2 regions of the Bradyrhizobium sp. McL0615 genome follow, and region 1 is predicted to be linked to the other one. Evidence: riboswitches for the same ligand, from Rfam matches in the RefSeq annotation. Region 1 holds a riboswitch; the other holds the start of a gene.

Region 1 (4,209 bases):
ATCAAGCAGCACATCGACCTCGCCAATCATCTGGCCAAGGGTGAGAAGGAGAAGGCGGAAGTCATCAAGACCTTCTACGACGAATATTTTGCCGTGATGGACCTGCCGGCGGAATTCTACATCGAGACCGTGCGCGACGTGTTTCAGGAGCACCTGCTGCCGCAAGGCAAGCTGATGCATCGCGGCCGGCCGGTGAACCCGGCCTCGATCAAGCGCATGGGCCTGATGACGGTGGAAGGCGAAAAGGACGACATCTGCTCGATCGGCCAGACCTTGGCGGCGCAGGACCTCTGCACCGGCGTGCGCGCCTATCGCAAGGTGCACCACATGCAGGCCGGCGTCGGCCATTACGGCGTGTTTTCGGGCAAGCGCTGGAACAACGAGATCTATCCGCTGCTGCGGGATTTCGTGCATGTGAATGCGTGAGGGATTTGTTGCGTCATGCGCAATGCCGTAGGGTGGGCAAAGCGAAGCGTGCCCACCATCTCGCAGCTCGATTGGTGATAAATGGTGGGCACGTCGCTTCGCTCCTTTGCCCACCCTACGGCTGAGCGATAGATTGCTTCGCTCCTCGCAATGACGATGCGCCGGCTCTAGCAGCCCCTCCCTCCCCGCGCTAACATCCCCCCAAGGCCGACCGCTCAAGAGTCGTCCGCGGAGGATCAGTTATGCGTCTTTCGATCAATCTTCGCGCTGTCGCGCTCGCCATTCTCAGCATATGCCTGCTGACCGTTACGGCCTCTGCCGCCGAAGTCCGCGTGATGATCTCGGGCGGGCTGACGGCGGCCTACAAGGTGCTGGTGCCGGAATTCGAGCGCGCCACCGGTCACAAGGTGCTGACCGCCTACGGGCCGTCGATGGGCACGACGACCAACGCCATTCCGATCCGGCTGGAGCGCGGCGAGCCTGCCGACGTCCTGATCATGGTCGGCTATGCGCTCGAAGATCTCGCCAAAAATGGCAAGGTGATCGCGGGCAGCAGCGTCGATCTCGTCAAGTCGCCGATCGCGGTCGCCGTGAAATCGGGCACGCCGAAGCCGGACATCTCGACGGCGGATGCGGTCAAGCGCGCGCTGCTGGCAGCGAAGACCATCGCCTATTCGGACAGCGCCAGCGGCGTCTACGTCTCGACCGAAATGTTCGACAAGCTCGGCATCAAGGAGGCCATGGAAGGCAAGGCGCGGAAAATTCCGGCAACTCCCGTCGGCGAGATCGTCGCGCACGGCGACGCCGAGATCGGCTTTCAGCAGATGAGCGAATTGAAGCCGGTGGAAGGCATCGACATCATCGGCCCGCTGCCGAACGAGTTGCAGAAGATCACGGTGTTTTCTGCAGGCATCGCCACCGTCTCGAAAGAACCGGATGCCGGCAAGGCGCTGATCAAGTTTCTCGCCTCACCCGCCGCCCGCGCCGAAATCGTCAAGAGCGGCATGGACCCGATTCCGGCAGGCGCGACCAACTAGATCGGGCAGCTAATGAAGCCTCGCTGACCGGGCTTTCGCGGCCTTTACTGTATTCGCCATCAGGCAGGCGATGGTCATCGGACCAACGCCTTTTGGCACGGGCGTCACGGCGCCGGCGATCTGCACCACCTCCTCGAAAGCGACATCGCCGCGCAAATCGTAACCGCCTTCCGGCCGCGCGACGCGCGCGGTGCCGACATCGATGACGATGGCCCGCGGCTTGATCCAGTCTCCGCGCACCAATCCGGGCCTGCCGACCGCGCTGACCAGGATATCCGCGCCGCGGCAGATGAACTGGGTGTCGCGCGTATGGATGTGGGTTTGCGTCACGGTCGCCCGCTCTTCCAGCAGCAGCGCGGCCATCGGCTTGCCCACGATATTGGAGCTGCCGATGACGACGGCATGGCAACCGGTCAGATCGGAAACCATCGACTTGATCAGCTTCAGGCAGCCCAGCGGCGTGCATGGAACGAGGCTATCCGCACCGTGGAGGCCGGCATTCAGGGCATGCAGGCCGTCGACATCCTTCGCCGGATCGACCGCGGCCATGATCCGCAACGTGTCGATGTGTGCGGGCAATGGCAGCTGGACAAGAATGCCGTCAATGTCGGCTTGCGCATTCAGCGTGGCGATGACGGAAAGCAGCTCGTCCTCGGTGACGCTGTGCGGCAGGATTTTCGTCTCGCCCCGCAAGCCCAGCTTCCGCGCCATCCTGATCTTGCTGCGGACGTAGATGTGACTGGCCGGGTCGTCGCCGACCAGAACCACGGCCAGGCCCGGCGCGCACGACAGGTGATCCAGCTCACCCGCAACATTGTCGAGAAGGATTTGAGCGTGTTTATGCCCGTCAATGATTTCCGCAGTCATGGCACCTCCGTTCAAGGTTGGTGCCCAGGCGCGCGGCAAATCGTCCCTGCGCTCCCCGATGGTCCTCCATCTGAGCGCCAGTCGCGCAGAGGAGTGCCTGATAGCGGCTTAGAGCAGCGAAAGCAATGCCCGTGAAACGAGGATGACCTGGATATCGCTCGGCTCGTCCGAGCTGCGCTTGCTAAGATTTTTTTTTAGCTGCCGCCGAGCGCCCACCAAACAAGGGCGAGTCCGGAGAGCACAACCAGGATGTAAAGACGATCTCCGAGACATATGAAAACGGCGTCTCGTCATACGATAGCAGCCTTGGTTCGCGGCCTTTGCTTCTTTGCCAAACCTTCCCCTCATCAAGCCACAACTGCAATTTGCCGCCCGCGCTGAATGCAAGGAACAAGCCTAGAGCGCCCGCCAAGAGTCGATCCGAGAACATGCCCTTATGATCCCGAGCCTTCCTGAAGCCGTGTTAAACCAAACTCCCCCGCTTTATCTTATCGCCTTAGTCCGCATTCACCGATGCATGTGCTGTATCGCCAGCAGCACGATCACGGCGAGCGCCAGCACGATGGTCGTGCTCTTCCAGAACAGCAGCGGATTGCGCTCGATCAGCGGCGTCGATGAGGTCGAGAGATAGTTCGCGTTGGGATGACGCAGGTCGAACAAGAATTCCGAAAAACTGTCATAACGCTTGTAGGGATTGGGATGCACGGCCTTCTCGAGCGTGCCATCGATCCATTGCGGCAATTCGCGGTCACCATGTGAGGCCGGACGATAGACCAGCCTGTTGAACTGCGATCGCGTCCGCGCATTCGCGATCTGCGCACCGTAGGGCAGCTTTCCGGTCAGCATGTGGTAGGTGATGACGCCGAGGGAAAACAAATCGGAACGTGAGGTCGCCGGCTCGCCGAGAAAATATTCGGGCGCGGTATATTGCTGCGTGCCGAGAATATCGCTGTGCATGCCTGACGGTTCGGCCTCGACGACGCCGGTGATTTTGGTTGAACCGAAATCGATGATCTTCACCGTGCCGGTGGCGTCGACCATGATGTTGTCGGGCCGGATGTCCTGGTGCAGCATCTCCTTGCGGTGGAACGCACGCAGCCCCTTGGCGATCTGCTCGACGATGCCGCGCACGGTTTCCAGGCTGGGCTTCGGGTTGTCGATCATCCATTGCGTCAGCGTCTGGCCGTCGATGTATTCGGTCGCGACATACAGGAAGTTGCGCTTGCGCTGCAGCAGGCAGGGCTTCAGGACATGCGGGCTGTCGATCCGCCGCGCCACCCACTCCTCCATCATGAACCGCTTCAGATAGGAGGGATCGTCGCGCAGATCGATCGACGGAATCTTGATGGTGACCACGGCCTCGGTCTCGATGTCGACGGCGAGATAGATGTGGCTGCGGCTGGAGCCGTGCAGCTCGCGGACGATCCGGTAGCCATCGAATACCGCCCGCGCTTCCAGCAGCGGCGGCAGCGGCAATTCATGCGGTTGCGCGAACACTTCGCTGGCGGCGCCGTCAGGCACTTCATCGACGCGGACGATCTGGACCGTGAGGTTGTCCTTGCTGCCGAGATCGAACGCCATCTCGACAATATTCTTTGCGGCCAGGTCCAGATCAGCCGCGCCGTCCTTGATCGCCCTCGCAATGACGCGGTCGCCGACATGCTCGTAAATGCCGTCGGTGACCAGCACGAAGGTGTCGCCGTTCTCGATCTTGAACGTCAGATGATCGATTTCGACCTGCGAATTCACGCCAAGCGCACGGCCGAGATAGCTTTGCTCCGCGGAAATGACGACGCGGTGGTCGTTGGTCAATTGTTCGAGCGAGTTGCCCGAGAGGCGATAGATCCTGGAGTCGCCGACATGAAAGATGTGGCCGGTG
Region 2 (4,209 bases), 1.9 Mb from region 1:
GGTCGGCGCCATCGCATTGGGGTTGAAGATCAGCGCCTGCACGCCGTCATTGAACTTCGATACCTGCTTCAGCATCGACTCGGCCGAGAAACTGTCGGTCACGTCGCAGCCGGTGAGCAGCGTCAGCGCGCCGAGGCTGGCACCACCGGAGATGAAGCGCCGGCGGCTCAGATCCGGCATGGTCTTGATCGCGTCTCTGATGAGCAGCGTCTTGTCAACGCCGGGGATGAGAAGGTTGCGCATGCGGCCCATGACCGTGCTCCTTGTTATATCTTACGCATGATCTTGTCGGAAAACCGGTAACCGCTTTTCCGGATCATGCTCTAATTAGCGGCCGATGATCATGGCGCGCAGGCTCTTCGGCACCAGAAGGGCGAGCGCGACATGAACCACCATGAAGGCGACGATCGCCGCCATGCAGAAGAAGTGGACGTAGCGGGCGGCGTCATAACCGCCGAACAGCGCCGTCAGATATTGCAACTGCACCGGCTTCCAGATCGCCAGCCCCGACAGCACGATAAGGATGCCGATGACGATGATCCCGGCATAAAGCAGCTTCTGCACCTGGTTGTACTTGGTGAGATCCTCGTGCGAGAGCTTCCCGGTCAGCGCCGCCTTGGTATCCGAGATCACGCCCTCCGGCGTGATCGGCAGCAGCTTCTTGCGGAAGCGGCCGGTGGCGAGACCCACGGTCAGATAGATCAGGCCGTTGACCATCAACAGCCACATCGCGGCGAAATGCCAGAGCAGGGCCCCGCCGAGCCAGCCGCCGAGCGTGAGGCTGCTGGAAAAGCTGAAATTGAACAGCGGCGAGGCGTTATAGATCTGCCATCCCGACATGATCATCAGGACCATCGCGAAGGCGTTGGTCCAGTGCAGCGCACGCACCCAGGCCGGCTGGATGACTTTTGCCTTGGTTGACGCGGCGTGCTCGTCGCTGACTGTGAGGGCCGACATATCCGTTTCCCGTCTGCAATTGGGTATTTGATTTATACGCCCGGAACCGGGCCAGCGTTACTGCCATGACGCTATCAGATCGATGCATGGCGCCTATGGAATTCACAAAAAAGCGAGCCGGGTTGCCCCGGCTCGCCAATCCACACGCCCTGTTGGGACCAGTCAGGGCGCGCGGGAGCTCAGGACGCCGGCATCAGCACGGTGTCGACCACATGGATCACGCCGTTCGACTGGTTGACGTTCGAGATCGTAACCATCGAGGTTCCGCCCTTGGCGTCGACGATCCAGGTCTTGCCGTCCTGGTGCTTGACCGTCAGCTCTTCGCCTTCGGCGGTCTTCAGCTTCATGCCGTCCTTCAGGTCGGCGGCGGCGAGCTTGCCGGGCACGACATGGTAGGTGAGGATCTTGGTCAGGGTCGCCTTATTCTCAGGCTTCACCAGCGTGTCGACGGTGCCGGCCGGCAGCTTGCCGAAAGCGGTATTGGTCGGCGCGAACACCGTGAACGGGCCCTTGCTTTCCAGCGTTTCGACCAGGCCGGCAGCCTTCACCGCGGCAACCAGCGTGGTGTGATCCTTCGAGTTGACGGCGTTCTGGACGATGTTCTTGGAGGGGAACATCGCGGCGCCGCCGACCATCACGGTCTTTTCTTCCGCGCTGGCGGGCGCGGTGATGGTGGCGGTGAAAGCCAGGGCGCTGAACACAGCGGCGGACAGCAGTGCAATACGTTTGGACATGGAATCTTCTCCCGAGGATTGCGATGGCCGGCGGGTCATCCGCCGGTGCTCAAAACAACGACGCCAGGTCGATTGACCGGGTTGATTTCGTCGTCGTTGGGCCGAGCTACGGGAGGTTTTTCGGCCGGTTTCGGCGAATAAATTATCGTGATGGCTGAAACTTTTGAGAGTTCGGGCCGTGCTCGCACAATCCGCCCCGGTGTCGTCCCTGCGAACGCAGGAACCCATACCGCGTGATTTCACAATCAGGCACGGTGACTGATAGTCATCGCCAAACCAAGGCCGGTGGTTATGGGTCCCTGCTTTCGCAGGGACGACCACGGATAGCACCCGTAGCTCAAAAAAGCTCGGCCGATGTCTTTCGCAACAATCTAGAAAAGTGCCTCCAGCGCCCCCGCCGTAGGCCTATCCGCCAGATCGGATCGGGCCAGGCGCACCGCAATTCCGACCTTGCCGAGCGTATGCGGGATTGGGGGGCTGAACTTGGAAACGCCAACAGTAATGGTGTCGATCAATGCGAAGCGGCGCAGCAGGCCGATCGCAACGGCCTCGCCTAGCGCTTCCAGCGTTTGATATTTCGTCCCGCTGGCGAGGCTCACCGCGGCGTCCACCACGGCATCGTAGCGGATCGACGCATCTAGTTTGTCGTCCCGGTGCGTCGGAGCCGGATTCAACGTCGCGTCGATGTCGAAGGTGAACTTCTGCCCGAGACTGCGTTCTTCCTCGAACAAGCCATGGTATCCGAAGGTCTGCAATCCGGCGATCTGGATGGTGGTCAACATTGGGCCGCTCCTTCATCAGAAGGTGGATCGGATTTTTCCGATTGCCCAGGCGCGCGGCTGATTTTCTCGCGCTCCCCGATGGTGCCCCATCTGCGATCGCCAGTCGCGCGAGATCGCTTGTATAGAGGCACAATCGACGCGGCTCAAGGGTATGCCTGATATTTCCGAGCTGGCTTCGGAGTACTGCAATGAATGTGTACGGCTGCCAATAACTGGCAATACTGTGGACGTTCGCACCGGCATAGTATGGCCGGAGTCCTTGCGATGCCTGGAGATGAAAGATGAAGAACTCGATCTTCGCCGACGGCGCCGGCTATGTCAGGGGGCACTTCGTCCCGATCGCCGAGGCCGTGCTGCCCGTCACCGATTGGGGTTTTACGCGATCCGATGTCGTCTACGACGTCGTGCATGTGTTCAAGGGCGGCTTCTTCCGGCTTGCCGACCATCTCGATCGTTTCGAGCGCTCGATGGCGAAGCGCCGGATCCGGCCACCGGAAGACCGCGCCGCGATCGAGGCGATCCTGCATCGCTGCGTGGCGCTGACCGGCCTCATCGACGCCTATGTCGCGATGGTGGCCTCGCGCGGACGGCCACGCGTGGCGGGATCGCGCCGGCCAGCCGATTGCGAAAACCACCTGATCGCCTATGCGCTGCCCTGGATCGATGTCGTTCCGAAGGACGTGCAAGCGCGCGGAGCCCATGTCTTCATCGCCTCGACGCCGCGCGTGCCCGACGCCTCGGTCGATCCCACGGTCAAGAACTATCAGTGGAACGACCTGACCTCCGGCCTCATGGAAGCCCACGACGCCGATTTCGATACAGCGGTGCTGTGCGACACGGAGGGTTTCCTGACGGAAGGGCCGGGCTTCAACATCTTCGTCGTGAAGGACGGAAGGGTGACAACGCCAGATCGCGGCAGCCTGCACGGCATCACGCGCCGATCGGTGCTGGAGCTCTGCGCCGAACTCGGCATCGAGGCTGCGGTTGAACCGATTCCCCGATCGGCGCTCGACCACGCCGACGAGGTTTTTCTGGCGACGACCGCCGGCGGCGTCATGCCTGCGTCGCGCATCGGCACACGCATCCTCGGCAACGACCGCCCCGGGCCGATCTCAATGCTGCTCAAGGATACCTACTGGCGCAAGCACGAGGAGGGCTGGCACCGGACGCCGGTCCGGCCCCTGGAGGCCGAGGCCGGCGAATGAACGGCCAGCGAGCACATTGGATGGATTGAGCCCGGTCCGTAGTGGAAAGAAAAATGCAGCAAGCGATCAGCACGCTTCTCGTACTTGGACCGCTTCCGAGTTCTGCAACTGCTGCCGTTCCGACGATGCAGGCATTTGAGGAGCAGTTATCAAAGGTTCAAACGCCGATCACGGATGAAGAGGCTTGCGCATTGGTGAAGCTCTTCGGTCCGGACGATTGCTTCGGACTTGCATGGACCCTGCTGCATCTGATCGAGACGGCGCCGGGTTGGCCGGTCGAAAGTGCATTAGTTGGCCTCGAAGGCGAATGGATCGATCGCCTTCGAGAGCGAGCGGCTTGCTAGGACTTGGCCTGCCCGTTACCCCATCTACTGAAGGGGAGCCGCCTAATCCCGATTATGCGGCGTCTGGATGAATCCGCGATTGTGCGTCGGGCTGATCAGGATCTCGTTCATGCACACCCGCGGCGGCATGCTGGCGACGAAGGCAATAGTGCGGCCGCAATCTTCCGGCTGCAGCATCTTGGCCTGC

Evidence for each region. Region 1 has a riboswitch for ZMP and ZTP ahead of ACPPVP_RS10975 (bifunctional 5,10-methylenetetrahydrofolate dehydrogenase/5,10-methenyltetrahydrofolate cyclohydrolase). Riboswitches for the same ligand answer to the same signal wherever they lie in the genome.
Region 2: another riboswitch for ZMP and ZTP. It lies ahead of folB (dihydroneopterin aldolase); the one in region 1 lies ahead of ACPPVP_RS10975 (bifunctional 5,10-methylenetetrahydrofolate dehydrogenase/5,10-methenyltetrahydrofolate cyclohydrolase).

The regions. Positions count from the first base shown of each region.
Region 1 is NZ_CP188254.1:2,295,889-2,300,097, reverse strand. It holds gene ACPPVP_RS10985 (polyhydroxyalkanoate depolymerase) at 1-426, shown strand, start outside; gene ACPPVP_RS10980 (substrate-binding domain-containing protein) at 669-1,463, shown strand; gene ACPPVP_RS10975 (bifunctional 5,10-methylenetetrahydrofolate dehydrogenase/5,10-methenyltetrahydrofolate cyclohydrolase) at 1,473-2,330, opposite strand; ZMP/ZTP riboswitch at 2,346-2,425, opposite strand; gene ACPPVP_RS10970 (protein kinase domain-containing protein) at 2,838-4,209, opposite strand, start outside.
Region 2 is NZ_CP188254.1:423,956-428,164, reverse strand. It holds gene ACPPVP_RS01990 (molybdopterin-dependent oxidoreductase) at 1-252, opposite strand, end outside; gene ACPPVP_RS01985 (cytochrome b/b6 domain-containing protein) at 328-957, opposite strand; gene ACPPVP_RS01980 (fasciclin domain-containing protein) at 1,137-1,691, opposite strand; gene folB (dihydroneopterin aldolase) at 2,063-2,470, opposite strand; ZMP/ZTP riboswitch at 2,510-2,590, opposite strand; gene ACPPVP_RS01970 (aminotransferase class IV) at 2,755-3,678, shown strand; gene ACPPVP_RS01965 (hypothetical protein) at 3,732-4,022, shown strand; gene ACPPVP_RS01960 (SDR family oxidoreductase) at 4,065-4,209, opposite strand, start outside.